3 regions of the Acidovorax sp. KPB24-03 genome follow, and region 2 is predicted to be linked to each of the others. Evidence: predicted binding sites of a transcription regulator. Region 2 holds the regulator's gene; each other region holds the start of a gene.
What was found. The regulator FNR, encoded in region 2, switches genes on or off when oxygen is low (the NO sensors DNR and NnrR bind a similar motif). The targets are predictions, from matches to a motif close to TTGATNNNNATCAA.
Positions count from the first base shown of each region.

Region 1: a site for FNR is predicted at 1,183-1,196, ahead of AC27KI_RS05505 (OmpW/AlkL family protein). Genes of this name have one in related genera too.
Region 3: a site for FNR is predicted at 2,955-2,968, ahead of ccoN (cytochrome-c oxidase, cbb3-type subunit I). Genes of this name have one in related genera too.

Region 1 is NZ_BAAJYR010000022.1:2,379-21,516, forward strand. Features, by position in the region: gene AC27KI_RS05500 (metal-dependent hydrolase) at 1-448, shown strand, start outside; gene AC27KI_RS05505 (OmpW/AlkL family protein) at 515-1,111, opposite strand; gene AC27KI_RS05510 (DUF808 domain-containing protein) at 1,256-2,248, opposite strand; gene AC27KI_RS05515 (class I SAM-dependent methyltransferase) at 2,485-3,201, shown strand; gene purL (phosphoribosylformylglycinamidine synthase) at 3,272-7,270, opposite strand; gene map (type I methionyl aminopeptidase) at 7,492-8,307, shown strand; gene AC27KI_RS05530 ([protein-PII] uridylyltransferase) at 8,424-11,018, shown strand; gene def (peptide deformylase) at 11,137-11,676, opposite strand; gene AC27KI_RS05540 (YbaN family protein) at 11,765-12,193, shown strand; tRNA gene AC27KI_RS05545 (tRNA-Asn) at 12,285-12,360, shown strand; gene AC27KI_RS05550 (YgiW/YdeI family stress tolerance OB fold protein) at 12,584-12,994, shown strand; gene aat (leucyl/phenylalanyl-tRNA--protein transferase) at 13,202-13,960, shown strand; gene AC27KI_RS05560 (arginyltransferase) at 13,957-14,694, shown strand; gene AC27KI_RS05565 (IclR family transcriptional regulator) at 14,762-15,565, shown strand; gene AC27KI_RS05570 (serine hydrolase) at 15,693-16,733, opposite strand; gene AC27KI_RS05575 (2-isopropylmalate synthase) at 16,907-18,445, opposite strand; gene pssA (CDP-diacylglycerol--serine O-phosphatidyltransferase) at 18,653-19,138, opposite strand, start outside.
Region 2 is NZ_BAAJYR010000285.1:263-4,345, reverse strand. Features, by position in the region: partial or broken gene ccoG (cytochrome c oxidase accessory protein CcoG) at 1-1,094, shown strand, start outside; gene AC27KI_RS19255 (FixH family protein) at 1,180-1,464, shown strand; gene AC27KI_RS19250 (hypothetical protein) at 1,510-1,803, shown strand; gene fnr (fumarate/nitrate reduction transcriptional regulator Fnr) at 1,835-2,554, opposite strand; gene hemN (oxygen-independent coproporphyrinogen III oxidase) at 2,732-4,083, shown strand, end outside.
Region 3 is NZ_BAAJYR010000200.1:503-6,132, forward strand. Features, by position in the region: gene ccoP (cytochrome-c oxidase, cbb3-type subunit III) at 1-630, opposite strand, end outside; gene AC27KI_RS16985 (cbb3-type cytochrome oxidase subunit 3) at 655-792, opposite strand; gene ccoO (cytochrome-c oxidase, cbb3-type subunit II) at 813-1,442, opposite strand; gene ccoN (cytochrome-c oxidase, cbb3-type subunit I) at 1,462-2,901, opposite strand; gene AC27KI_RS17000 (alpha/beta hydrolase) at 3,496-4,932, opposite strand; gene ccoS (cbb3-type cytochrome oxidase assembly protein CcoS) at 5,165-5,302, opposite strand; partial or broken gene AC27KI_RS17010 (HAD-IC family P-type ATPase) at 5,302-5,630, opposite strand, start outside.

The DNA of each region.
Region 1 (19,138 bases), on a different contig from region 2:
GCAGACGGTGCTGGTGACACCCACCCCGTTCAACACCCTGCTGTGGCGCGTGGTGGCGGTCACGCCCACCCAATATGCCGAAGGCTTCTATGCCCTGGCCGACGGCAACAGGCCCATGCAATGGACGGTGCACGAGCGCGGGGCCCCGCTGATCCAGCGCTACGGGACCGTGCCGGACGTGCAGCGGGTGGCGCGCTTCAGCCACGGCTTTTATCGCATGCGTTCGCGGGACGGCCGCGTGTTCGTGACCGATCTGCGCATGGGGCAGGAGCCTGACTACAGCTTCCAGTTCGATCTCGGCACACCCGCGCAGCTGGATGCCGGCCAGCCCGAGGTGGCGCTGCGCGGACAGCGCCCGGACATCGGCACGGCCCTCGCCGCGCTGTGGCGGCGCATGTGGGGGCATGCGGGCGGCTCGGGGCCGTTCGGTGCTGGCACGGCCCCATGAAAAAAGCCGGCGCCACGCGCCGGCTTTCCCCACCAGTCTGTCAGTGGCCGCACCCGCGGCCCGCGGTCAGAACCGCCAGCCCAGGCCCACGCCGGCCAGCACGGGATCGATCTTGAAGGTGCCCAGCTTGGCACCGGCTGCGAACACGTCGGTCTGGATGTAGACCTTCTTCACGTCGAAGTTCAGCACCAGGTTCTTGGTGAGGGGAATGTCCACGCCGACCTGCAGGGCGCCGCCCCAGCTGCTCTTGTCGATGCTCACGCCGGCGGGCAGGCGCACGCTGGAAAACCGCGTGTAGTTCACGCCAGCGCCCACGTAGGGACGAAAGCCCGCGGTGTCGAAGTGGTACTGCAGCATCAGCGAAGGCGGCAGATGCTTGAGCGTGCCGATCTGCGCGTTCAGGGCGCTGGAGGACAGCCGCTGCTTCTGGGGCACGGTCAGCACCAGCTCGGCGGCAATGTTGCGGTTGAAGAAATAGGAGATGTCGACTTCAGGCAGCGTCTTGTCGTTGATCGACAGGCCCAGGCCGGTGCTGTCCTTGTTGGAGGAATCCAGGTTCACGGCACGCGCACGAACGAGCCAGGGGCCTTCCGCCGTTTGCGCGAAGGCGGCGCCGGAGGTCAATGCGCACAGCACGGCCAGGGCCAGCAGGTTTTTTTTCATACGGAAACTCGATGCGTTGAACGGGGACGACCCCCGTGCATGCATTGGGCCGGCAAACGGCCTGGACGGCCTTGCCATGGATCAAACCGCCGGCAGGTTGTGCCGCAGCGCCACGAGGGCCGCAAAGCGCCCTCCTCCCCGCTCTCAGTGCGCGCCCTTGCCCCGCATGCGCTGCACCAGCGTGACCACCGCCAGCACGGCGGCACCGGCCACGATGCCCACCACCGCATTGAGCAGGTTGGGCACCAGCACGCGCCACAGGCCGCCCGCCGGCCACTGGGCCGCCGATGCGGCCAGGCCCTCGACCGCGTGGTGGACGACGGGCACGCCATGCACCAGAATGCCGCCGCCCACGAGGAACATGGCGGCCGTGCCGGCGACCGAGAGCACCTTCATGAGCCAGGGCGCGGCGGCCACGATGCCGCGGCCCAGCGCCTGCGCGGCGCGACCCGTCTTGCGGGTGAGCCACAGGCCCAGGTCGTCCAGCTTGACGATGCCGGCCACCAGGCCGTACACGCCCACCGTCATGATGAGCGCGATGCCGGCCAGCACGGCCACCTGCTGCCCGAACGGGGCGCTGGCGACCGTGCCCAGCGTGATGGCGATGATCTCGGCGGACAGGATGAAGTCGGTGCGCACCGCGCCCTTGACCTTGTCCTTCTCGAAGGCGGCGATGTCCACCGCCGGGTTGGCGTTGGCCAGGGCATGCGCCTCGCGGCCCGCCTCTTCCTTGGGGGCATCGCCGTGGGGCAGGAACCGGTGCGCCAGCTTCTCCGCACCCTCGAAGCACAGGAACGCGCCGCCCACCATGAGCAGCGGCGTCACAGCCCAGGGAATGAAGGCGCTGATCAGCAGCGCGGCCGGCACCAGGATGGCCTTGTTGACGAGCGAGCCCTTGGCCACCGCCCAGACCACGGGAATCTCGCGATCGGCGCGCACGCCCGTGACCTGCTGGGCATTGAGCGCCAGATCGTCGCCCAGCACGCCGGCGGTTTTCTGCGCCGCCACCTTGGTCATGACGGACACGTCATCGGCCATGGCGGCACTCTTCTTGGCAGCGACCTTGGTCATCAGGGCCACGTCGTCCAGAACGGTGGCGATATCGTCGAGCAGCGTCAAAAGGCTGGCACCGGCCATGGGAATCCTTAAAAAATCGAGGGAGGGAGCGGGTCCACGGGCACGGCGGCGAAAGGCTGCAAGGCCACGGGAACGGCGCGCGGGCCGGGCATGCCGGCCGAAAAGCCTGGCGCCCATCGCCCAGGCGGCGCCCACTATAGCAACGCCCTGCGATGGGTCCGTGTCGGTGCAAGGCGCATACTGGCGGCCTTCCCACCGATATCGGGGTCCTGCACGCGGGCTCTCGCTCCCGCCGCATGCCAGGCTACCTGACCAAGCAAGAAAACATCGCCATCGCCGGCGTCGACGACCTCGTCATCCGCTCCCTGCTGGACCGCCAGCAGTTCTCCGACCCCCTCGGCGACGCCGAAACCCTGGGCATCTCCTCCGCCGCCTGGCCCCTCTTCGGCCTGCTGTGGCCCTCGGGCGCGCAACTGGCCGCGCGCATGGCGGCGCGGCCCGTGCAGGCGGGCGAGCGCATCCTGGAGCTGGGCTGCGGCCTGGCGCTGGCCAGCCTGGTGTGCCACCGGCAAGGCGCCGACGTGACCGCGAGCGACTGCCACCCACTGGCCGGCACGTTCCTGCGCGAGAACCTGCGCCTGAACGGCATGGGCACCATGAAGTACCGACAGGGCCAATGGGGCAGCGGCGAAGCGCTGGGCCCGCCGCAGCAGGACGAGAGCCCGCTCGCGCAGGCGCACGGCGGCCCGGTGCACGGGCTGTTCGACCTCATCATGGGCAGCGACCTGCTGTACGAACGCGATGCCCGCGCCAGCCTCGCGCATTTCATCGGCCTGCACGCGGGCCCCGCGGCCCAGGTCTGGATCGTGGACCCGGACCGGGGCAACCGCGCCGCCTTCAGCAAGCAGATGGCCGCGCAGGGCTTCGGCCTGCGCGAAGAACGGCTGGACCGTGCCGCGCTGGACGATGCGCCCGCCTACAAGGGCCGGCTGCTGGTGTACTGCCGCACCTGAACGCCGAAGACGGCACGAGCACACAGGCCGCCGGAGCGCGCCGGGCGCGCTTCCGGCTCTTCGGCCTTCCTCAGCCCACCCAGCGGCGCGCGTTGCGCCAGATGCGCATCCACGGGCTCAGCGCGCTGCGGTCGCCGCTGGTCCAGCTCATCTGCACGTTGCGGAACACGCGTTCGGCGTGCGGCATCATGGCCGTGAAGCGCCCATCGGCCGTGGTCACCGCCGTGAGGCCGCCCGCGCTGCCGTTGGGGTTGAACGGGTACTGCTCGGTGGCCGCGCCGTGGTGGTCCACATACCGCATGGCGGCGATGGCCTGGGCCGGGTCGCCGCGGTACTTGAAGTTGGCGTAGCCCTCGCCGTGCGCCACGGCGATCGGCAGGCGGCTGCCCGCCATGTCGGCGAAGAACAGGCTGGGCGATTCCAGCACCTCCACCAGCGACAGCCGCGCCTCGAAGCGCTCGCTCTGGTTGGTGGTGAAGCGGGGCCAGGCCTCGGCGCCGGGAATGATGTCGGCCAGCTCGGCGAACATCTGGCAGCCGTTGCACACACCCAGGCCGAAGGTGTCCTTGCGGCCGAAGAAGCCCTGGAACTGCTCCGACAGCACCGGGTTGAACGTGATCGAACGCGCCCAGCCGATGCCCGCGCCCAGCGTGTCGCCGTAGCTGAAGCCGCCGCAGGCGACCACGCCGGCAAAGTCCGACAGCTGCGCGCGGCCCGCCTGCAGATCGGTCATGTGCACGTCGTAGGCCTCGAAGCCCGCTTCGGTGAAGGCATAGGCCATCTCGATGTGCGAGTTGACCCCCTGCTCGCGCAGGATGGCGACCTTCGGCCGCGCGAGGTTCAGGAACGGCGCGGCCACGTCCTCGGCCGGATCGAACGTGAGCGCCACGTGCAGGCCCGGATCATTGGGCACGCCTGCGGCGGCATGCTCGGCATCGGCCGTGGCCGGGTTGTCGCGCTGCTGCGTGATCTTCCAGCTCACCGCGTCCCACACCTGGTGCAGGTCGGACAGGGTGGCGCTGAACACGTTCTTGGCATCGCGCCACACCTGCAGCTCGCCCTTGCCGGCGTCCATGGTGGACGAGGCAGGCCGCGTCTTGCCGATGAAGTGGCTGGACCGGGACAGGCCGTGCTCGCGCAGGGTCTGCATGACCTCGTTGCGCTCGGCGGTGCGCACCTGCAGCACCACGCCCAGCTCTTCGTTGAACAGCGCCTTGAGCGTCAGCTCCTCGCGGCGCGCGCTCACCTGCGAGGCCCAGTTCTTGGCGTCGCCCGTCTCCATGCGGCTGTCGCTGATGCCGTCGCCCTCGGTCACGAGCAGATCGACGTTCAGCGCCACGCCCACATGGCCGGCGAAGGCCATCTCGGCCACCGCGGCCAGCAGGCCGCCGTCGCTGCGGTCGTGGTAGGCCAGGATCTGGCCCTTGGCGCGCAGCGCGTTCACGGCATCGACCAGGCGCACCAGGTCCTGCGCATCGTCCAGGTCGGGCGCCACGTCGCCGCTCTGGCCCAGCACCTGGCCCAGGATGCTGCCGCCCATGCGGGCCTTGCCATGGCCCAGGTCGATCAGCACCAGCGTGGTGTCGTCCTGCGCCGCGTCCAGCTGCGGCGTGAGCGTGCCGCGCACGTCGGCCAGCGTGGCGAAGGCGCTGACGATCAGGCTCACGGGGGAGGTGACCTTCTTCGCACCGCTTTCATCCTTCCACTGGGTGCGCATGGACAGCGAATCCTTGCCCACCGGGATCGAAATGCCCAGCGCCGGGCACAGCTCCATGCCCACGGCCTTCACGGTGGCGTAGAGCGCTGCATCCTCGCCGGGCTCGCCGCAGGCGGCCATCCAGTTGGCCGAGAGCTTCACGCGCGGCAGCTCGATGGGCGCGGCCAGCAGATTGGTGATGGCCTCGGCCACGGCCATGCGGCCCGAGGCGGGCGCGTCGATAGCGGCCAGCGGCGTGCGCTCGCCCATGCTCATGGCCTCGCCGGCAAAGCCCTGGAAGTCGGCCAGCGTGACGGCGCAGTCGGCCACCGGCACCTGCCAGGGGCCCACCATCTGGTCGCGGTGCGACAAGCCGCCCACCGTGCGGTCGCCGATGGTGATGAGAAAGCGCTTGCTCGCCACCGTGGGGTGAGCCAGCACGTCGATCACCGCCTTTTGCAGCGCCACGCCCGTGAGATCGATGGGCGCGAATTCGTGCTGCACGGTCTTCACGTCGCGGTGCATCTTGGGCGGCTTGCCCAGCAGCACCTCCATGGGCATGTCCACCGGCAGCTTCTGATCGCCGGTTGCGGCCGTGTCCTCCAGCACCAGCTGGCGGTGCTCGGTGGCCGTGCCGATCACGGCGAACGGGCAGCGCTCGCGCTCGCAGAAGGCGCGGAACTGCTCCAGCGATTGCGGCGCGATCGCCAGCACGTAGCGCTCCTGGCTTTCGTTGGACCAGATCTCTTTCGGGGCCAGGCCCGACTCCTCGAGCTGCACCGCGCGCAGGTCGAAGTGCGCACCCCGGCCGGCGTCGTTGGTCAGCTCGGGGAAGGCATTGGACAGCCCGCCCGCGCCCACGTCGTGGATCGCCAGGATGGGGTTGGCCGCACCCTGCGCCCAGCAGTGGTTGATGACCTCCTGCGCGCGGCGCTCGATCTCGGGGTTGCCGCGCTGCACGGAGTCGAAATCGAGTTCCGCCGCGTTCGCGCCCGTGGCCATGGAACTGGCCGCGCTGCCGCCCATGCCGATGCGCATGCCCGGGCCGCCCAGCTGGATCAGGAGCGAGCCGGCCGGGAATTCGATCTTCTGCGTGAGGCCCGCATCGATGGTGCCCAGGCCGCCGGCGATCATGATGGGCTTGTGGTAGCCCCGGTCCACGCCGCCCACCGACTGCTCGTACTCGCGGAAATAGCCCAGCAGGTTGGGCCGGCCGAACTCGTTGTTGAACGCCGCGCCGCCCAGGGGGCCTTCCACCATGATCTGCAACGGGCTGGCGATGTGCTCGGGCTTGCCGAACTCGCCGCCCCAGAGCTTGGACACCGTGAAGCCAGTCATGCCCGCCTTGGGCTTGGAGCCGCGGCCCGTGGCGCCCTCGTCGCGGATCTCACCGCCCGCGCCGGTGGAAGCGCCGGGGAACGGCGAGATGGCCGTGGGGTGGTTGTGCGTTTCCACCTTCATCAGGATGTGGTTCGTGACGCTACTCTTTTCATAGCACACTGCCCTAGTGGAATTTGCACTGGCGGGCATTTTGGCCAAAAACCGCTCGACGCGCGTGCCTTCCATGACCGAGGCATTGTCCGAATACGCCACCACCGTGTGCTGGGGCGCCAGCTGGTGGGTGTTGCGGATCATGGCGAACAGGCTCTTGTCCTGCTTCTCGCCGTCGATGGTGAACTGCGCGTTGAAGATCTTGTGGCGGCAGTGTTCGCTGTTGGCCTGCGCGAACATCATCAGCTCCACGTCGGTGGGGTTGCGCGCCAGGCCCTGGAAGGCATTGACCAGGTAGTCGATCTCGTCGTCGGCCAGGGCCAGGCCCCACTGGGCGTTGGCCGCCTCAACCGCCGCGCGCCCGCCGCCCAGCACATCGACGAACTCCATCGGCGCGGCCGGCAGCTCGGTGAACAGGGCCTCGGCGCCCGAGCGGTCCCACACCACCGACTCGGTCATGCGGTCGTGCAGCAGCGCGGCGATCTGCCCGCGCTGCGCGTCGGTCAGCGTGGGCGTGCCGCCCAGCAGGCCGGATTTGAGCGAGAGGCGGTATTCGGTGATGCGCTCCACGCGGCGCAGCGCCAGGCCGCAGTTGTGCGCGATATCGGTCGCCTTCGACGCCCAGGGCGAGACCGTGCCCAGGCGCGGCGTGACGACGATGGCCGGGCCATCGGCCGGGCCGCCGTAGGGGTCCCCATAGGTCAGCAGCGCGGCGAAGCGATCGGTTTCGGCCGGGGTGGGCACCGCGTCGGTGGCCACCAGGTGCACGAAGCGGGCGGCGATGCCCGTGATGCGGTCGTGGATGGCCTGCAGCGCGGGCAGCAGCTGGCGCATGCGGAAGGCGCTGAGGGCGTTGCCGCCTTCGAACGTGCTGAGGTGCAAGGAGGGCTTCGTGGACGATGTCGGCGAGATCACTTCGGCGGCCTGTTGGGTGATGGAAAAGGTGCGGCCCCACCCTGGACCGCCGGCCGCTGACTGGGGCCGGCTGGGCAGGGTGCGGAGAATGCTGAGCCCGGCATTTTACCGGGGGCGGATCGCATCGCCGACGAGGCCTTCGCCCGCGTGGCCCGCATCGGCCAAGCGCCGATGGGATAATTGGCCCCATGAGCATCACCATCAAAGACGCCGAAGGCATCGCCGGCATGCGAGAGGCATGCCGACTGGCTTCGGAAGTGCTGGACTACATCGCGCCCCACATCCAGCCTGGCATCACCACGAACGAAATCGACCGCCTCGCGGCCGAATGCATGGCGCAGCAGGGCACCATCTCCGCCACCATCGGCTACCAGCCGCCGGGCTATCCGCCCTACCCCAAGTCGCTGTGCACGTCGATCAACAACGTGGTCTGCCACGGCATCCCGAACGACAAGCCCCTGAAGAAGGGCGACATCATGAACGTGGACGTCACCGTCATCACCAAGGACGGCTGGTACGGCGACAACAGCCGCATGTACCTGATCGGCGACGTCTCCATCGCCGCCAAGCGCCTGTGCAGCCTCACCTTCGACGCCATGTGGATCGGCATCCAGCGCGTCAAGCCCGGCGCCCGCCTGGGGGACATTGGCCACGCCATCCAGAAGTACGCCGAGGGCCACGGCCTGTCGGTGGTGCGCGAGTTCTGCGGCCACGGCATCGGCCAGAAATTCCACGAAGAGCCCCAGGTGCTGCACTACGGCTACCCCGGCACGCTGGATGAGCTGCTGCCCGGCATGACCTTCACCATCGAGCCCATGCTGAACGCCGGCCGCCGCGAGGTGAAGGAGTTCGGCAACGACGGCTGGACCATCGTGACCAAGGACCGCAGCCTGTCGGCGCAGTGGGAGCACACCGTGCTGGTGACCGAGACCGGCTACGAAGTCCTCACCCTGTCGGCCGGATCGCCGCCGCTGCCAGCCTTCGTGACCGCCACGAAGACCTGACCGGAACACGGCGCGCGGGCCGGCCGCGCGGCGGCCGGGCGCACGGTTCTTGCTTTGCCTGGTGCTAACCTGCCAACCCAGTCGCCCCATCCGCACCCGCCACCCCGCCGCCGTCCATGACCGACCTGCAAACCCTGCGCGACGCCTACCGCCAAGACAAGGCCACCCTGCTCGCGTCGCTGCAATCCACGGGCGCCTCCACGCGCGGCGTTCGCACCCTGCTGCACAAGCTCTCCACCCTGGCGGACCGCCTGCTGCGCCAGCTGTGGCAGCGCGCCGGCATGCCGGACGACCTGGCGCTGGTGGCCGTGGGTGGCTACGGCCGGGCGCAGCTCTTTCCCCATTCCGACGTGGACGTGCTCGTCCTGCTACCGGATGGCGCCACGCCCGGGGCCGGCTGCGCCTTGTCCACGTGCATCGAATCGTTCATCGGCAGCTGCTGGGACGCGGGCCTGGAGATCGGCTCCAGCGTGCGCACGGTGGCCGAGTGCCTGACCGAATCCGCGGCCGACGTGACCGTGCAGACCTCGCTGCTCGAAGCCCGCCGCGTCTGCGGCAGCTCGCCGCTGTTCGCCGCGTTCCAGCAGCGCTACGACGCGCAGATGGACGCGCAGGACTTCCTCATCGCCAAGACGCTGGAGATGCGCCAGCGCCACACCAAGTACGAGAACACGCCCTACTCGCTGGAGCCCAACTGCAAGGAGTCGCCCGGCGGCCTGCGCGACCTGCAGACGGTGCTGTGGGTCGCCCGCGCGGCCGGCCTGGGACGCGACTGGCGCGAACTGGCCGCCAACGGCATGGCCACGCCGTTCGAGGTGGCCCAGATCGAGCGCAACGAGGCCGTGCTGTTTCTCATCCGCGCGCGGCTGCACGCCGTGGCCGGCCGCCACGAGGACCGGCTGGTGTTCGACCTGCAGACCGCCGTGGCCGAATCGTTCGGCTACCGCTCCCACTCGCCCGACGGCAAGCGCCTGGCCATGCGCGCAAGCGAAACCCTCATGCGCCGCTATTACTGGGCGGCCAAGGCCGTGTCGCAGCTCAGCCAGATCCTGCTGCTGAACATCGAGGAGCGGCTCAGCCCCTCCACGCACGAACTGCACCGCATCAACGACCGCTTCTTCGAAAAGGCCGGCCTCGTCGAGGTGGCGAGCGATGACCTGTACGAGAAGCAACCCCACGCCATCCTGGAAACCTTCCTGCTCTACGAAACCACGCTGGGGCTGAAGGACCTGTCGGTGCGCACGCTGCGCGCGCTCTACAACGCCCGCGGGGCGATGGACAGCGCCTTCCGCCGCGACCCGGTCAACCGCGCGACCTTCATGAAGATCCTGCGGCAGCCCTCGGGCATCACGCATGCGATGCGGCTCATGAACCAGACCTCGGTGCTGGGCCGCTACCTCTGGCCGTTTCGCCGCATCGTGGGCCAGATGCAGCACGACCTGTTCCACGTCTACACCGTGGACCAGCACATCCTGATGGTGCTGCGCAACGTGCGCCGCTTCTTCATGGCCGAGCATGCGCACGAATACCCGTTCTGCTCGCAACTGGCCGGCGGCTGGGACAAGCCGTGGCTGCTGTACCTGGCGGCGCTGTTCCACGACATCGGCAAGGGCCGCGGCGGCGACCACTCCAAGATCGGCGCAGAGGAAGTGCGCCACTTCTGCCGCCAGCACGGCGTGGACGAGGAAGACGCGGCGCTGGTCGAGTTCCTGGTCCGCGAGCACCTGGCCATGAGCCAGGTCGCGCAAAAGCAGGACCTGTCCGATCCGGACGTGATCGGCGCTTTCGCCCAGCGCGTGGGCAGCGAGCGCCGCCTCACCGCGCTGTACCTGCTCACCGTGGCGGACATCCGCGGCACCAGCCCCAAGGTCTGGAACGCGTGGAAGGGCAAGCTGCTGGAAGACCTGTACCGCGCCACGCTGCGCGCCCTGGGCGGCCACGCCCCCAATGCCGCCGCCGAAATCGAGGCCCGCAAGCGCGAAGCCATGGTCATGCTGGCGCTGCAGGCCCAGCCGTTCGAGGCGCACAAGAAGCTGTGGGACACGCTGGACGTGGGCTATTTCATGCGGCACGAAGCCGCCGACATCGCCTGGCACACGCGCCACCTCTCGCGCTACGTGGGTACCGGCCGCACCGTGGTCCGCGCGCGGCAGTCGCTGGCGGGCGAAGGTCTGCAGGTGGCGGTTTATGCGCCCGACCAGCCCGACCTCTTCGCCCGCATCTGCGGCTATTTCGACCGGGCGGGCTTCAGCATCCTCGATGCGCGGGTGCACACCGCCCACGATGGCTGCGCGCTCGACACGTTCCAGGTCGTGGCCTCGGAGCAGGCCGGGCACTACCGCGAACTCACGCACATGGTGGAGAGCGATCTCGCCCGCGCGATCGAGGACGAAACCGCGGGCCTGCCCGAGCCGGCACGCAAGCGCGTCTCCCGCCGCGTGAAGAGCTTTCCCGTGGCCCCGCGCGTCACGCTGCGCCCCGACGAGAAAGCCCAGCGCTGGCTCATCAACATCTCCGCCAGCGACCGGGCGGGCCTGCTCTACCTGGTGGCGCGCATCCTTTCGCGCCACCACCTGAGCGTGCAGCTGGCCAAGGTCAGCACCCTGGGCGAGCGCGTGGAAGACACCTTCCTCGTGCACGGCCCGGAACTGCAGAGCAACGCACGGCAGATCCAGATCGAGACCGAACTGCTGAACGCGTTGTCCGAGTGAAGGGCCACTGGGATACGCCCCATCCGATGCTACTTATTTGATAGCATAACGCCCTAGTATTGTTTGCGCTGGCGGCCAATTCCATTCATATTTTCCGAGGCAACGCTTGCCTGGTCCGTCAGTCGTCTTCCGCGTCGGCGAGCTCGGGAAACAGCACCTCGGTGTAGCCGAACTGGGTGAAGTCGCGCACCCGCATCGGGTAGAGCTTGCCGATCAGGTGGTCGCATTCGTGCTGCACCACGCGCGCATGGAACCCCTCCGCCGTGCGATCGATCGGGTCGCCATACGGGTCCAGGCCCTGGTAGCGGATGCGGGACCAGCGCGGCACCTTGCCGCGCAGGCCGGGAACGGACAGGCACCCTTCCCAGTCCTCTTCCTCCTCGTCGCCCAGCGGGATGATCTGCGGGTTGAGCAACACGGTGCGCGGCACCAGGGGCCGGTCGGGGTAGCGGGGGTTCTTGCGGTCCGAGCCGAAGATCACCAATTGCAGATCCACGCCGATCTGCGGCGCGGCCAGGCCGGCGCCATTGACGGCCTCCATGGTGTCCAGCATGTCGCGCACCAGCAGGTGCAGCGCGTCGGTGTCGAACTCGGTCACGGGCTGGGCCACGCGCAGCAGGCGCGGATCGCCCATCTTGAGAATGTGTTGAACGGTCATGGGAATGAAAAGAAGGGCCGACGGTCAGCGTCGAAGTGCCCGCAGCATAGCGCGCCGACCAACCCCATGCCGCAGGCACAATCCAGGCATGCCGCCCCCGCCCCCGCCAGCGCCTTTGCCACCGCCACCGCCCCGCCCTGCTCCGCTGCCCCTGCCGGTGCGCTGGCTGCTGCTGTGCTTTGCGGTGCTGAGCCTGGTGACCGGCATCATCGGCATCTTCGTGCCCGGCCTGCCGACCACGGTGTTCATCCTCATGGCCGGCTGGGCGGCGGCCCGCAGTTCGCCCCGGCTGCATGCGTGGCTGTGGCGCCACCCGCTTTTCGGCCCCATGCTGCGCGACTGGGCCAACGGCGGCCAGGTGAGCCGCCGCGCCAAGTGGAGCGCCAGCATCCTCATGGCGCTCGCGGCGGCCGTGCTCATCTTCAGCCACGCACCCCGCTGGGTGGCCATCAGCGCTTCGCTGTGCATGGCATGCGTGCTCGCCTGGCTGTGGCAACGGCCAGAGCCGGCCCGTTGAGGGCCATGTGAGGCAACTTGCAACCCGATCCATCAGGCAACCGCAGTTCTTCGAATTTGCTCACTTTTTGTGTATATAATCTAAGTCTTGTTCCTCGATAGCTCAGTCGGTAGAGCGCCGGACTGTTAATCCGTAGGTCCCTGGTTCGAGCCCAGGTCGAGGAGCCATCGACAGCCTTCCAAGCTGTGAAAAAGCCCGCTATTTCATCGATAGCGGGCTTTTTTGTTTGCCGGTCCCGTGATTTTTTGACCAGGCATTGCCGACATCGACCGAACCGGCCGTCCGGCCATCGCCTACACCCTGCCCTCTGCCGCTTCGGCATCCTTTGTGGTTCCTTGCTGCGGGTCACCCAACCCGCAGGCCATTCAATCATCCCAAAGGAGTGAATCCATGCAGAAAACCACCACCGCGTTCGTTCTCACCCTCGGCCTGCTGGGCGCCGCCGCACCGGCCATGGCGCAGTACACCGGCCCCACCACGGGCGAACATGCTGCAGCACCCGCAGCCGGCAGTGGCTACACCGGGCCCACCTCGGTGCCCACGATGACGGTCAAGCAACTGCTCGACACCGCCACGGACGACCAGCACGTCCGCCTGCAAGGCCGCATCGTGTCCCATGACGGTGGCAAAAACTACACCTTCGCAGACGACAGCGGCCGCATGCCCGTCGAGATTTCGGACAAACGCTTTCCGGCAGGCCAACCCATCAGTGCCCAGCAGCGGGTGGAACTGGTGGGAGAGGTCGACAAGGGCATCCGCAAAATGGAGTTCGAGGTGGAGCAGGTTCACCTGATTCCCTGATCGGATGAGGCTGCGGCCCGAGCGCCGCCACTCGCCCCAGTGAAAGGCCATCCGCGGGGATGGCCTTTTTGCCATCGCCTGCTGAAGGCAGGCTCGGATCGACTCCATCCAAGCAGTCTCCGCACAACCGATCCGAAGGTGGCCTCCCCGCCCCGCAGCCCTGCGCACTCGGCGACAATGCATTGCTTCTTCCATTTTTCCCTGTGCATGGCTGACGATCATTTGCCTTGGCTGCAACCCGGCGACGAATTTCCCAGCGTGGCGCTCAGCTGGGGCAGCGAATCCGCGGCCCCGGGACTGCTGGCCGCTGGTGGAAATCTCAGCGTCGCCCAATTGAAAAGTGCTTACCAGCAAGGCATTTTTCCGTGGTTCAGCCCCGGTCAACCCGTGCTCTGGTGGAGCCCCGATCCCCGCATGGTGCTGCCCGTGGCGGAATTTCATCTGCACCGTTCACTGCGCCGCACCTTGCAGAAATTCCGCGTCTCGCCCCAGTGCGAAATCCGCGTGGACCATGACTTCGGCGCGGTCATCAAGGCCTGTGCCGGCACGCCAAGGTCGGGCCAGAACGGCACCTGGATCGTGCCGCAGATGGTGGACGCCTATCGTGCATTCCACACCGCCGGCTTTGCGCACAGCGTGGAGGCGTGGGTCGACGGCCGGCTCGTCGGCGGGCTGTACTTCATCGCGCTGGGCAAAGCCGTTTTTGGCGAATCGATGTTCGCCCACGCCACCGATGCATCGAAGGTCGCGCTCGCAGCTTTCGTGTGCTTGTGCCGGCACCACGGCGTGGCGCTCATCGACTGCCAGCAGAACACAGCCCATCTGGCGTCTTTCGGCGCCCATGAAATAGACCGCGCCCGGTTCCTCGACCACGTGGCAAAGGCCTCCCGGGAAGCACCGGTTTCCTGGAAATTCGAGCCCGTATACTGGACTGCGCTGATGCCCCCTAATGGGAATCCGGGATGACGCAACTCAACGATCTGCCGCTGCACACCTTGCAGTTCTATGCCACGGCCCCTTACCCATGCAGCTACCTGCCTGCACGGCAGGCACGCTCGCAGGTTGCCACCCCCAGCCACCTGATCCAGAACGATGTGTATTCGGATTTGGTGTCGCGGGGGTTTCGCCGCAGCGGCATGTTCACCTACCGCCCCTACTGCGATGGCTGCCAAGCTTGTACGCCGCTGCGCGTGCTGTCCAAATCGTTCAAGCCCGATCGCAGCCAGCGCCGCGCATGGGCGAAGCACGGAAACCTGCAGGCACGCGTCCTGCGCCTGGGCTACGTGCCCGAGCACTACCAGCTTTATCTGCGCTACCAGAACCTGCGCCACTGCGGCGGCGGCATGGACCACGACAGCATCGACCAGTACACCCAGTTCCTGCTGCAGAGCCGGGTCAACTCCCGGCTCGTGGAGTTCCGTGAACCCGACCTGGACGGCACACCCGGTGCATTGCGGATGGTCTCGATTCTGGACGTGTTGGACGACGGCTTGTCTGCCGTCTACACGTTCTACGAACCCGACCCCAGCTGCAGCTACGGCACCTACAACGTGCTGTGGCAGATCGAGCAGGCGCGCACTCTGGATCTGCCCTATGTCTACCTGGGCTACTGGATCGAAGAGAGCCCGAAGATGAACTACAAGGCACGCTTCCTGCCCCATGAATTGCGGACCAACGGCGAATGGAGACTCGCGCCATGAGATGGTGAAGACGGCCGCCCTGCATTTCACAAGATAAAATGCGCGCTTCTCGTCAACACACATCACCATGAAAAAAGACGATGCCGGCGCGCCCGCCAAACCCAGCGTCCAGGTGCTGGAGCGCATGTTTGCACTCATCGACGTGCTCACCTCGCGCGAGGAAGCGATTTCCCTCAAGGAAATCAGCGAGAAGACCGGTTTGCACCCTTCCACGGCCCACCGCATCCTGAACGACCTGACCATCGGCCGTTTTGTGGACCGCCCGGAATCAGGCAGCTACCGCCTCGGCATGCGTTTGCTGGAATTGGGCAACCTAGTGAAAGCGCGCCTGAGCGTGCGCGATGCGGCGCTGACCCCGATGCGCAACCTGCACAAGCTGATCCAGCAGCCCGTCAATCTGAGCATGCGCCAGGGCGATGAGATCGTGTATGTCGAGCGAGCCTACAGCGAACGCTCCGGCATGCAGGTGGTCCGTGCCATCGGCGGCCGAGCGCCGCTGCATCTGACGTCGACGGGCAAACTGTTTCTGGCCGCAGACGATCCTCAGCGGGTCAGAGCCTATGCGATGCGCACTGGCCTGTCAGGACACACCCGCAACAGCATCACGCAGCTGCCGGTGCTGGAGCGCGAATTGGGCAAAGCCCGCCAATACGGTATTGCGCGAGACAACGAGGAACTCGAACTTGGCGTGCGCTGCATGGCAGCGGGCGTGTACGACGACCAGGCCCATCTGGTCGCAGGCCTTTCGATCTCCGCCCCTGCGGATCGCCTGGATGAGAACTGGCTGCCAAAGCTCCAGGCGACTGCCAGCGAAATCTCCCAGGCCCTGGGTTATTCCACCAGCCGGCGCGACAAAACAACTGCCCCCTAGCATGCCCCAAGAAAAAAACGCGCATGGCAAACAATGCGCGTGGTTCAAAGGGGTCGGATCGCCTTTGGTCTTTCGCCTCTCCTGATCTCAAGCCCTGCCATTCAGAACAGGCGGGGACCGAGTTGCGTTAGGGCTTCGTGCCGATGGCGTGAAGGGTGGGCGCACCACCAATGGAAGGCAGTTTTTCCACCCAGTTGCGCACGCGCTCAGCATCGCCCAGGCGGCTGAACTTGCCTGCAGAATCCAGGAAAACCATGATCAGCTTGCGGCCCGATATCTGAGCCTGCATCACCAGGCAACGGCCTGCTTCGGAGATGTAGCCCGTCTTCTGAAGGCCGATGTCCCAAGCCGGGCTTTTCACGAGCCGATTGGTGTTGTTGTACTGCAGCGTGCGGCGCCCCACGGCCACTTCATAGCTGGGAGACGTAGTGAGTTCGCGCAGCATGGGATCGCCATGGGCAATATTGACCAAGGTGGCCAGATCGCGGGCACTGGACTGGTTATGGCTGGACAGGCCCGTGGGCTCCACATAGCGGGTATCCGTCATGCCCAGCAGCTTCGCCTTCGCGTTCATCTGCGCGACAAAAGCCTCCAGTCCGCCAGGGAAGGTGCGGCCCAAGGCATGTGCCGCACGGTTTTCGCTGGACATGAGGGCCAGATGCATCATCTCGCCCCGCGTGAGGGTCGTGCCCACGGCCAAACGAGAACTGCTGAACTTCTCGGTATCCACATCGTCTTGCGTGATGGTGATGGGCTCATCCATCGGCAAGTGGGCTTGCGATACGAGCAGCCCGGTCATCAATTTGGTCAGCGATGCAATGGGCAGAACGGCATGGTCGTTCTTGCTCAGCAGGACTTCGTTGGTCTCCTGGTCGATGACCAAGGCCACGCTGGACTTCAAATCCAGGGGATCGGTGAGGGAGTGCAGGCCGGCGACTTGTCCGAAGGACAACTTTTCAGGGACGGCCACCATGCGAGTGGCGACCTTCACGCTGCGCGCAGATGCGCGGGTGGTGGCCTTGACACGGGTCACCGCCTTGCGGGAAACCACCGTGGCAGAGCGTGCCACAGGACGCTGTTTGGCAGTCGAAGATGCAGCCTGCTTCTTGACCTGCACCTTCTTTCGCTCTGCCGCGTGCACCGAGGTGGCCGTGAGCGCAATGCTCATCGCAAGGAATGCGACGGTGCGAAAAAAAACGAGAAGAAGCGCGAGGGCGTACGTGCATCAGAATGCTCCAAGCGGTAAAAAGTGTTTGTCAGTGTACAGAATCGAAAAAAGTCGCGCAAGATCAATACCTTGCGCGACCTTTCAATAAAGTGAATGAATTATAAATTCGATGATCAGCCTTGTGCGGCGACTCGATCGGCTTTACTTTGTAATTTGTTCAACGCACTGATATAGGCTTTGGCTGACGCGACCACGATGTCGGGGTCTGCGCCCACCCCGTTCACCACCCTGCCGCTGTTCTGCAGCCGCACCGTCACTTCCCCCTGGCTCTCCGTCGAACCGCTGATGGCATTGACCGAATAGAGCACCATTTCGGCCCCACTTTTGACGTGCGACTCGATGGCCTTGAGTGAAGCATCCACAGGCCCATTGCCATCCGACTGGCCCCGCACCTCCTTGCCGCCCACGGTGAAGACAATGGTGGCTTGCGGGCGCTCGCCCGTTTCGCTGTGCTGCGACAACGACACGAAGCCATACTGCTCCTGCTCGTTAGCAGCACTCTCACCACTGACCAGCGCCAAGATGTCTTCGTCGAAGATCTCGCTTTTGCGGTCCGCCAACTCCTTGAACTTTGCGAAAGCGCTGTTGACGTCCGTTTCGCTGTCAAGCTGCACACCCAATTCAAGCAAACGCTGCTTGAAGGCATTGCGGCCACTCAACTTGCCCAGCACGATCTTGTTGGCAGACCAGCCCACATCCTCGGCCCGCATGATTTCGTAGGTGTCACGGGCCTTCAGCACGCCATCCTGATGGATCCCGCTGGCATGCGCAAAAGCATTGGCGCCCACCACGGCCTTGTTGGGCTGCACGACGAACCCCGTCGTCTGGCTGACCATGCGGCTGGCCGCCACGATGTGCTGGGCCTCGATGCCCAGCTCCAGTCCGAAGTAGTCCTTGCGTGTCTTGACGGCCATCACGATCTCTTCCAGCGAGCAGTTGCCTGCCCGCTCGCCCAGCCCGTTGATCGTGCACTCGACCTGGCGGGCACCGCCGATCTTCACGCCCGCCAGAGAGTTGGCCACCGCCATGCCCAGATCGTTGTGGCAATGCACCGACCAGATGGCCTTGTCGCTGTTGGGAATCCGCTCCCGCAAAGTCTTGATGAAGTTGCCATACAGTTCGGGAACCGCATAGCCGACGGTATCGGGCACGTTGATCGTGGTGGCTCCTTCCGCAATCACGGCTTCCAGGACGCGGCACAGGAAATCCATCTCGCTGCGGTACCCGTCCTCCGGGCTGAACTCGATGTCGCCAATCAGGTTGCGGGCGAATCGGACCGACTGCTTGGCCTGCTCCAGCACCTGCTCTGGGGTCATGCGCAGCTTCTTTTCCATGTGCAGCGGACTCGTCGCAATGAACGTATGGATGCGGGCGCTATTGGCCCCTTTCAGCGCTTCCGCTGCGCGCGAAATATCACGATCGTTCGCGCGGGACAGGGAGCAGATAGTCGAGTCCTTGATGGCTTGCGCGATGGACTGTACCGCCTCGAAATCCCCGTTGGAGCTGGCAGCAAACCCCGCTTCGATCACATCGACCTTGAGACGCTCGAGTTGGCGCGCAATGCGCAGCTTCTCGTCCTTGGTCATGGATGCGCCAGGCGACTGCTCGCCGTCGCGCAACGTGGTGTCGAAAATAATCAGCTTGTCTGCCATTGTGTTTCTCCAGAGATGGTGGGGGCCGCAACGTTGAAATTCTGGCACGCAAAGCAAAAAGGCCCGCTGCGGATGCATACGGGCCTTTTTGCAAGAAGAGCGCCTGTGCGCTAGCGTCTTCGCCCGAAAGCGAATAGCGATAGCAGCGGCAGTGCCAGCGTTTTCATGCGGCGCAATGTAGCACACCAGCCTGACGCAGCGGCGCAATCACTTGTGCAGGCCCCGTTCGTCCGGCTCGTCAGTGGACATGCTGATCACGCTGCTGTGCTGCCCTTTCGCCTTGCGCCACGCATAGACGAAGTATCCGCTCAGACCATACAGCACGAACACGCTGAACAGCACGGTGGGTGGGTGGATGTTGATGATGGCGATACCCAGCGCGATCAAAACGATGACGGCGAACGGCACACTCTTCTTCATCTGAATGTCTTTGAAACTGTAAAACGGGACATTGGTCACCATCGTGAGGCCCGCATACAGCGTGAAGCCGAACATGGTCCAGCTCACCTGTGACCAGCTCATCCAGCCCGTCTCGCCGCGGCGCACACCGAGTTCCGTCAACAACCAGATGAAGCCTGCCACCAATGCGGCGGCGGCAGGCGATGGCAAGCCTTGAAAGTACCGCTTGTCCACCACGCCGGTGTTCACATTGAAACGGGCCAATCGCAGGGCCGCACAGGCGCAATAGACGAA
Region 2 (4,083 bases):
GCGCCTGTGGTGCGGCTTTCGCCTGTCCGCAGACGGTGTACACCGAGATCTTCATGTGGATCGAGCACCGGGTGGAGGGCGACCGCAGCGCCCGCCTGCGCCTGGATGCCGGGGGCTGGACCTTCGAGAAGGTGCGCAAGAAGGCGCTCAAGCAGTTCCTCTGGATCACGGTGGCGCTGTGGACGGGCTTCACCTTCGTGGGCTACTTCGTGCCCATCCGCCAACTGTCGGGCGAGCTCCTGGCGATGCAGGGCGGCTGGCAGATCTTCTGGGTGCTGTTCTACGGCTTCGCCACCTACGGCAATGCCGGCTTCATGCGCGAGCAGGTGTGCAAGTACATGTGTCCCTATGCCCGGTTCCAGAGCGCCATGTTCGACCGCGACACGCTCATCGTCACCTACGACGACGCGCGCGGCGAGCCGCGCGGTCCCCGCACCAAGACGGTGGATTACAAGGCCCGGGGCCTGGGCGACTGCATCGACTGCACGCTGTGCGTGCAGGTGTGCCCGGTGGGCATCGACATCCGCAACGGCCTGCAATACGAGTGCATTGGCTGCGGGCTGTGCGTGGACGCCTGCAACACCGTGATGGACAAGATGCACTACCCGCGGGGGCTGATCCGCTTTTCCACGCAGAACGGCGTGGCGGCTCGCTGGGGCCGGGCGCAGATGCTGCGCCGCGTGCTGCGCCCCCGCGTGCTGGTCTACAGCGCGTTGCTGGTGGCGCTGTGCGTGGGGCTGCTGTCCAGCCTGGTGCTGCGCACGCCGCTTAAGGTGGACGTGGTGCGCGACCGCGCCGCGCTCTCGCGCATCGTGGCCGGTGGGCAGCTGGAGAACATCTACCGCCTGCAGATCATGAATGCCACCGAGTCCGGCCAGCGCTACCGCATCGGAGCGAGCGGGCTGCAGGGGCTGCGCGTGGCGTCCGACGCCGAGGTGGAGATCGGCGCGGCCGAGTCCCGCTGGGTGGCCGTGCGCCTGCAGATCCCCTACGGCTCCGCGCCGCCCGGATCGCATGCCGTGCAGTTCGACGTGCAGGCGCTGGGCTCGGGCGGCCATGTCGCCGAGAAGTCGGTCTTCCTGGTGCCGCGATGAGCGCCGCCGGCCACACCGTCACCGTTTCAGGCGCCAGACCGCTGTTCCGACCGCATTTCTTCTTTTCCTGTCAGGAGTGAACACCATGCCATCCCCTATCGCCGCCGCACCGGCTCCCCTTCCTTCGGCCGCTCCCTGGTGGAAGTTCGGCTTCGTCTGGATGGTCATTGCCGGGCCGGCCATCGTGGTCGTGGCGGGTTTCACCACGCTGTGGGTGGCGGTCGTGCGCCCCGACCCGGTGGTGGCCGAGGACTACTACCGCCAGGGCATCGAGATCAACAAGACGCTGCAGGGCGCGCCGAACAGCCTGGCCCCGGCCATGAAGGCGCGCAACCATGCGGCCACCCCCGTGCAGGACCAGCCGCGCTGAAGGCGGCCTGTCCGCACCACCCCCCGAAACGAGGAGACAAGCGCAATGTGGACCCAACGCCTCATGTGGATTGCATGGCCCGCCTTCCTGATGGCGGGCGTGCTGGAAATGCTGGTCTTTGCCCTGGTGGACCCACAGGACATGCACTGGTTCGGACAGCCGCTGGCGCTCTCGCGCGAGGGGGTCTACACCATCGCCTTCTTCGCTTTCTGGCTGGTGACGATGGCGTCGAGCGCACTCACCACGCTGCTGGCCATGTCGCCGTTCGAACTGAACCGCTGCCCCGTGCCCGTGACCGACCGGCCCGCCGACTGCGCGCGCCACCACCCGGGCGCATGAAATGCCAGCGCCGGTGCCGCAGGCCGGCCGCTCAGTGGCAGTTCTGCGAGTTCACGATGCGCTTGAGCGCCGCGGTCTCCAGGATGCGCACGTGGCGCTGCTTGACCTCGACGATGCCGTCCTCGACGAACTTCGAGAAGGTGCGGCTCACCGTCTCCAGCTTGAGGCCGAGGTAGCTGCCGATTTCCTCGCGCGTCATGCGCAGCACGAGTTCGGACTGCGAGAAGCCCCGGGCATGCAGGCGCTGCACCAGGTTGAGCAGGAAGGCCGCCAGGCGCTCTTCCGCCCGCATGCTGCCCAGGAGCAGCATCACGCCGTGCTCGCGCACGATCTCGCGGCTCATGATCTTGTGCACGTGGTGCTGCAGCGCCGTGACCTCGCGCGACAGCTCCTCGATGCGGTCAAAGGGCATGACGCAGACCTCGGCGTCTTCCAGCGCGACGGCGTCGCAGGTGTGGTGGTCGCTGACGATGCCGTCCAGGCCGATGATCTCGCCGGCCATCTGAAAGCCCGTGACCTGGTCGCGGCCGTCTTCGGTGGCCACGCACGTCTTGAAGAAGCCGGTGCGGATGGCGAAGAGCGAACTGAAGGGCTCGCCATTGCGAAACAGGGTGGCCCCCCGCTTGACCTTGCGGCGCACGGCCACGATGTCGTCGATCCGCTGCAGTTGCTGATCGTTCAGGCCCAGCGGCATGCACAGCTCGCGAAGGTTGCAGTTCGAGCATGCCACTTTGATGGTTTGCGGATTCATGGGAAAAGGCCTTTGTGGTGAGGGGAGGGCGGGCGGCCGGCAGGGTGGTAGAGCCCGGGCGAACGCCGGGCACCTGTCATGGATCAATTGTGGCAGCGTGCGCCTGCAGAACCCTTGACCCAGGTCAAGGGTTTCCCCCGGGGCCTGCGGCACATTGGGCAGGCACAAGGAAATCCCATGATCGCTGTCACCCCTGAACTCCTGCGCCGCTTCGACGTGCCCGGCCCCCGCTACACCTCCTACCCGACCGCCGACCGGTTCGTGGAGGCCTTCGGACAGGACGACTACGTTCTCGCGCTGCAGCAGCGCCGCCTGGGGTCGGCCGCCAAGGCACTGCCCTTGTCGCTGTATGTGCACATTCCCTTTTGCGAGTCGCTGTGCTACTACTGCGCCTGCAACAAGATCATCACCCGCCACCCCGAGCGGGCCGAGGTGTACCTGCGCTATCTCAGCCGCGAGATCGACCTGCACACGGCCCAGTGTGGCGTGGGCCAGGTGGTGAGCCAGCTGCACCTGGGCGGGGGGAGCCCGACGTTCCTGTCGGATGACGGCCTGCGGTCGCTGATGGCCATGCTCCAGCGCAGCTTCACGCTTGCGCCCGGCGGCGAGTATTCGATCGAGATCGATCCGCGCACGGTGGACGCGGGCCGGCTGGCGCTGCTGGCGGAGCTGGGCTTCAACCGCCTGAGCTTCGGCGTGCAGGACTTCGACCCCGAAGTGCAGAAGGCCGTGCACCGCATCCAGCCGGCCAGCCAGGTCTTCGACCTGGTGGCCAGCGCGCGTGCGCTGGGCTTCGAGTCCATCAACGTGGACCTGATCTACGGCCTGCCGCGGCAGACACCCGAGTCCTTCGAGCGCACGCTCGAGCAGGTGGGCCGGTTGCGGCCGGACCGCATCGCGCTGTATGCCTACGCCCACCTGCCCGAGCGCTTCAAGCCGCAGCGCCGCATCGTGCCGGCGGATCTGCCGCTGGCGGCGTCGAAGGTGGCCATGCTGTCGCAATCGCTGCGGTCGTTCCAGGACGCCGGCTACGTCTATGTGGGCATGGACCACTTCGCGCTGCCGGGCGACGCCCTGGCCGTGGCCAAGCGCCAGGGCCGGCTGCACCGCAACTTCCAGGGCTACAGCACCCAGCCCGATTGCGACCTGCTCGGCCTGGGCGTGTCGGCCATCGGCCGCGTGGGCGCCACCTACAGCCAGAACGCCAAGACGCTGGACGAGTACTACGACTTCATCAACCAGGGGCGCCTGCCGGTGGTGCGGGGCCTGGCGCTCACGCGCGACGACCTGGTGCGCCGCTCCGTCATCATGGCGCTGATGTGCCAGGGCGAGGTGCTGTTCGAGCCGGTGGAGCAGGCGTGGCTGATCGATTTCCGGCAGTACTTCGCCACCGAACTGCAGGCACTGGAGGACCTGCAGGCGCAGGGCCTGGTCGTGCTCGGCCAGGAAGGCATCGAGGTCACGGCCATGGGCTGGTTCTTCGTGCGCGGCGTGGCGATGCTGTTTGATCGCTACCTGCAGGCGGACCG
Region 3 (5,630 bases), on a different contig from region 2:
CGACAGGCTCAGCACATAGTGCGCGAGGTTGCGGATGTCCTCCGGCGAACCCACGGCCGCGGCCATGGGCGGCATGGTGCCCATGCGGCCCTTCTCCAGCGTCTCGCGGATGTTCTCCGGCGCGCCGCCGTGCAGCCAGTCGTTGTCGGACAGGTTGGGAAAGCCCTTGCTGCCCCGTGCGTCCGAGCCGTGGCACTGCGCGCAGTTGTTCATGAACAGGCGCTCGCCAATGGCCATGGCCTCGGGGTTGGCCGCCATGTCCTCGGTCTTCATCGCGGCGAACCGGGCGTACAGCGGCGCGAGCTCGGTGCGCGCCTTGGCCATCTCGGCCTCGTACTCGCCGGCCTGCGTCCAGCCGAACTGGCCGGCGAAGCGGCCCAGGCCCGGATAGACGGCCAGGTAGCCGAAGCCGAAGACGATGGTGAGCACGAACAGCCACATCCACCAGCGCGGCATGGGGTTGTCCATCTCCCGCAGGTCCTCGTCCCAGACGTGGCCCGTGGTGTTGTCGGTGCTGGGCGCGACCTTCTTGCGGGCCGTGATCCAGAGCAGCAGCAGGCAGCCCAGGATGCCGACCACGGTCAGCCCCGCCACATAGACCGACCAGAAATTGTGGGTGAAGTCACTCATGTCGTTCTCATTGTTTTTTGCGGATCAGTCTTGCTCGAAGGGCAGGCGCGCGGCCTCCTCGAACCGGGCCCGGTTGCGGCGCGAGAACGCCCAGACCAGGATGCCGAGGAAGCACGCCAGCGATGCCAGCGTGGCGACGATGCGCACAGTGGTGATGTCCATGACCAGCTCCTTGCGGTTCGTTACTTGAGGGCGCGGCCCATGACCTGCAGGTAGGCCACGAGCACGTCCATCTCGGTCTTGCCCTTGACCTCCTCGGACGCGGCGGCGATCTGCTCGTCGGTGTAGGGCACGCCCACCGTGCGCAGCGCCTTCATGCGCGGCGCGGCCACGGCGGGATCGACGGGCGTCTTCTCCAGCCAGCTGTAGGCGGGCATGTTGGATTCGGGCACCACGTCGCGCGGGTTGTTCAGGTGGATGCGGTGCCACTCGTCGCTGTACTTGCCGCCCACGCGGTGCAGGTCGGGGCCGGTGCGCTTGCTGCCCCACTGGAAGGGGTGGTCGTACACGAACTCGCCGGCCACCGAGTAGTGGCCGTAGCGCAGCGTCTCGGCGCGGAAGGGGCGGATCATCTGCGAGTGGCAGTTGTAGCAACCCTCGCGCAGGTAGATGTCACGGCCCAGCAGCTGCACCGCGGTGTAGGGCTGCACGCCCGTCACGGGCTCGGTGGTGGACTTCTGGAAGAACAGCGGCACGATCTCGGCCAGGCCGCCGATGGCGACCACCAGCACGATCAGCACGATCATCAGGAAGTTGTTGGTTTCGATCTTCTCGTGCGAGAAGCCGGCCGATTTGGGGTTGTGTTCGGACATGGAATGGGCTCCTCGGGGCTCAGGCATGGGCCGTGTTCACGGCGGGGATCGACACCTTGACCGAGCGGCCCGAGATGGCGGTGGCCCACACGTTCCAGGCCATCACCAGCATGCCGCCCAGGTACAGCAGGCCGCCGGCGAAGCGGACCACGTAGAACGGATAGGTGGCCTTCACGCTTTCGACGAAGGTATAGGTGAGCGTGCCGTCGGGGTTGACCGCGCGCCACATCAGGCCCTGCATGACGCCGGCGATCCACATCGCGGCGATGTACAGCACGATGCCGATGGTGGACATCCAGAAGTGCAGCTCGATGGCAGGCACCGAGTGCATCTTTTCCCGGCCGAACAGGCGCGGGATCAGGTAGTACAGCGAACCCATGGTGATCAGGCCCACCCAGCCCAGGGCGCCGGCATGCACGTGGCCGACGGTCCAGTCGGTGTAGTGGCTGAGTGCGTTGACGGTCTTGATGGACATCATCGGGCCCTCGAACGTGGCCATGCCGTAGAACGACAGCGACACGATCAGGAAGCGCAGGATGGGGTCGTCGCGCAGCTTGTGCCAGGCGCCCGACAGCGTCATCACGCCATTGATCATCCCGCCCCAGCTGGGGGCCAGCAGGATCAGCGAGAACACCATGCCCACCGATTGCGTCCAGTCCGGCAGCGCGGTGTAGTGCAGGTGGTGGGGGCCCGCCCACATGTAGGTGAAGATCAGCGCCCAGAAGTGCACGATCGACAGGCGGTAGCTGTACACCGGGCGGCCGGCCTGCTTGGGGATGAAGTAATACATCATCCCGAGGAAGCCCGCGGTGAGGAAGAAGCCCACGGCGTTGTGGCCGTACCACCACTGCACCATCGCGTCCTGCACGCCGGCATAGGCCGAGTAGCTCTTCATCCAGCCGGCAGGCACTTCGGCGCTGTTGACCAGGTGCAGCAGCGCCACCGCCAGGATGAACGCGCCGAAGAACCAGTTGGCCACGTAGATGTGGCGCACCTTGCGGCGGCCGATGGTGCCGAAGAACACGATGGCGTACGACACCCACACCAGCGTGATCAGGATGTCGATGGGCCATTCCAGCTCGGCGTATTCCTTGCCGGTGGTGTAGCCCAGCGGCAGGCTGATGGCCGCCGCCACGATGACGAGCTGCCAGCCCCAGAACGTGAACGACGCCAGCGGCCCCGCGAACAGGCGCACCTGGCAGGTGCGCTGCGCCACGTAGTAGCTGGTGGCGAACAGCGCGCAGCCGCCGAAGGCAAAGATCACCGCGTTGGTGTGCAGCGGCCGCAGACGGCCGTAACTGAGCCAGGGAATGCCGAAGTTGAGTTCCGGCCAGGCCAGCTGGGCGGCGATGAAGACGCCGACCAGCATGCCCACCACCCCCCACACCACGGCCATGATCGAAAACTGCCGCACGACGGTGTCGTCGTAATGCGCGGCAGCGGTTTTTGGAGATTCCATCGTGCACCTCTTTGATTGCACGGAAAGTTTCTTCCGGATACCCGTTGGGGGCATTGACGCATGTCAATCGTTGCGATGAATCCGGCCGGAGTCACAGAGCGTCAGGCCAACCACTGGCAGCACGGCTGCCCGTACAGGGTTGGCATGAGTCGGCAACCACCAGAGAATCGCCAATGGATCTCTACCAAGAAATCAGGAGTCAGGCCGCGGTCACCGGGCGGATTCGAACCTGAAGCGCAACACCTGTGTTGTCAATGAACAAGGCGATCCAGACCCGCGTGTACGAGCGGTTCGGCATCCTTCCAAGACCAAATTCTGGACGGCGGGCCTCACTGGTCGTTCAGCAGGGACGTCACTGCTTCGCCGCTACACCGACCACCCAGACGAGACTCCCTTTCTGCGTCGAGCCGAAAGAGCCTACGCACCTTGGTAGCCACTGACCTGAAACACCCGCGATTCCTGTCGGCGCAGTCCCGCTTAGGGAGCGAAGGAGAGTTGCCCTTGGGCTGGTTGAGCGGCAGAGGGGACGCACATGAGGCGGTACCAGAAGGCCCGCCCCACAAGGCTTTGCCCTGCATTCGAGTCGACGCCAGATCAGCTGCCGCTGCACCCGGGCAAGGTTGCGCGGGTCGCCACGGTTGCAGCACTGTCGTCGCGCCCACCTGCGTTGCGGGTATAGGTGCAGCCATAACGTGCGTCAGCGACGGTGGCGGGCGTTTTCACGTCGTCACCCGCGGGCTTGGTGCCTTTCTCAACCCAATCGGCCATCGCCTTGAATGCTTCGGACTGCTCGGCCACGGTGAAATCGCAGTGGCTGGGGGCGCGAATGGCGCGCTGCACCAGCCACTGGCCATTGCCGTTGGCCTCGACGCGGTCGCGGTAGACCTGCTCCATGTGGAAGGGCACGTACATGTCGCCCAGCGTATGCAGGGTGACCACCGGGATGCGGAACTGGCCATTGACCTGTGGCACCCAGCGCAGGCCATCGGTGCGCAGGCGGTTGGCGTCGGGTGCCGGCACCCACTTCGCGATGGTGGCGTTGAAGTCTGCCACCTCTGCCGCGCTGGCATTGAACCGGTAGACCGTACCGGTGGTGTCGATTCCCTGCTTGTTCAGGATGCCGTTGAGGGTGCCGTCGCGTCCGAAGGTGCCCCACACGGTGTTTTGCAGCGGAGCATTGGCAAAGCCCTGGTCGAAGATCGGCCGCGGCCCGCCGGTCAGGTTCATGACGATGTCTTTGAGCTTCTGCCCTTGCGGCGTCACCGATGCAAACGATGTCTGGCTGCCGAACATGGCGTCGCGCACGCGCGGAGCGAGCGCGGCCCAGTCGGTGGTGGGTGCGGCGACGGCGGGCACACCGGCCAGCTTCTGCGCCGCCAACTGGTAGGCACCGAAATAGTTGTACAGCGACAGATCGCCCAGCACGGCGCACATCGGCAGGGCGCCCTGGTAGCGCCGCTTGTGGACCGCCGTTTGCTGCGCCTCGTCCTCGATGGCGGCGGCGGCGATGTGGCCGCCCATCGAGACACCGGTGACATAGGTGCGGGCAGGCTCTGACAGCACACGGCCGTTGGCGGCGGCAATCGCCACAAACGCATTGGCCAGCGCATTGGTGTCTTCCACGCCCACGCGCACGTCATAAAAATTCTTGGTGTAGCTGGATGCCGCCCAGGCGTAGCCGTTTTCGATCAGGTAGCGCCGGAAGGCCGGGTTGGACACGGTCAGCGCATTGCCTTCACCCGCATAGCCATGGGCGTACATCACCAGGATACCGTTCCAGTTCTTCGGAACCTCTACACGGTAGCCCGCGCCGGCATTCGTGCCGCTCCAGCGGTCGGTCTGCACCGTGGTGCCATCCATGGCCGCGAATGGCAGGCTGGCGGTGGCCACGGCAAAACTGGTGCGGGTGTCTTGCACGCGGTTTTCCTCTGGCACGAGGCCCCCGCCACCACCGCAAGCCGAGAGCAGCAACGCACTGACGGCGCCGATGGCAGCCGTGCGGGAAGGAATCAAAAAGCGGATCGGCTGCATGGTTGTCTCTCTCTCGTTAGGGGAGCAATGACGCCCGGATTGGCGGCGCCAGTCTAGGCACGGCTTGCGTTACCCCTGCGCGGGTTTTCCCGCGCGTTTTGTCACGCGGGCGACGGGTGGCGGCAGCAGCGGTTGGTCTGCCATAGGGGCCCGTCAGCCCCATAGGGGCCCGTCAGCCGCTGCGTGACGCGGCGGGCGTTGAATGCCGGGACGGTTTGGCTTGGCGCTCCGGTCATTCATCTCGCAGGATGCGCTCGCCCTCCTGCTCCACATCCTCGAACTGGCCCCGGGACACCGCCCAGCCCAGGCCCATCAAAACCAGCAGCACCAGCACGACGGACAGGGGAATCAGCAGGTAGAGGATGTCCATCACACACCTTCCAGCAGCGGCACGTCGCTGTGGGCGGCTGGTGCCGCAGCGGGAGCGTGCGGGGAGCCGGTACCGGCTGCCAGCCGCGCCGCATTCGCGACCACCAGCAGCGAACTGAGCGCCATGCCCAGCCCGGCAAGCCACGCCGGCATCCAGCCCACAACGGCCAGCGGCACGCACAGCGCGTTGTAGAGCGCGGCCCACCACAGGTTCTGCCGCACCACGCGCAGGGTGCGGCGCGCCAGCAGCAGCGTCTGCACCACCTGCTCCAGGTCGCCGCCCATCACCACGAAATCCGCGCGGGACTGCGCCAGCGGCACGGCGCGGC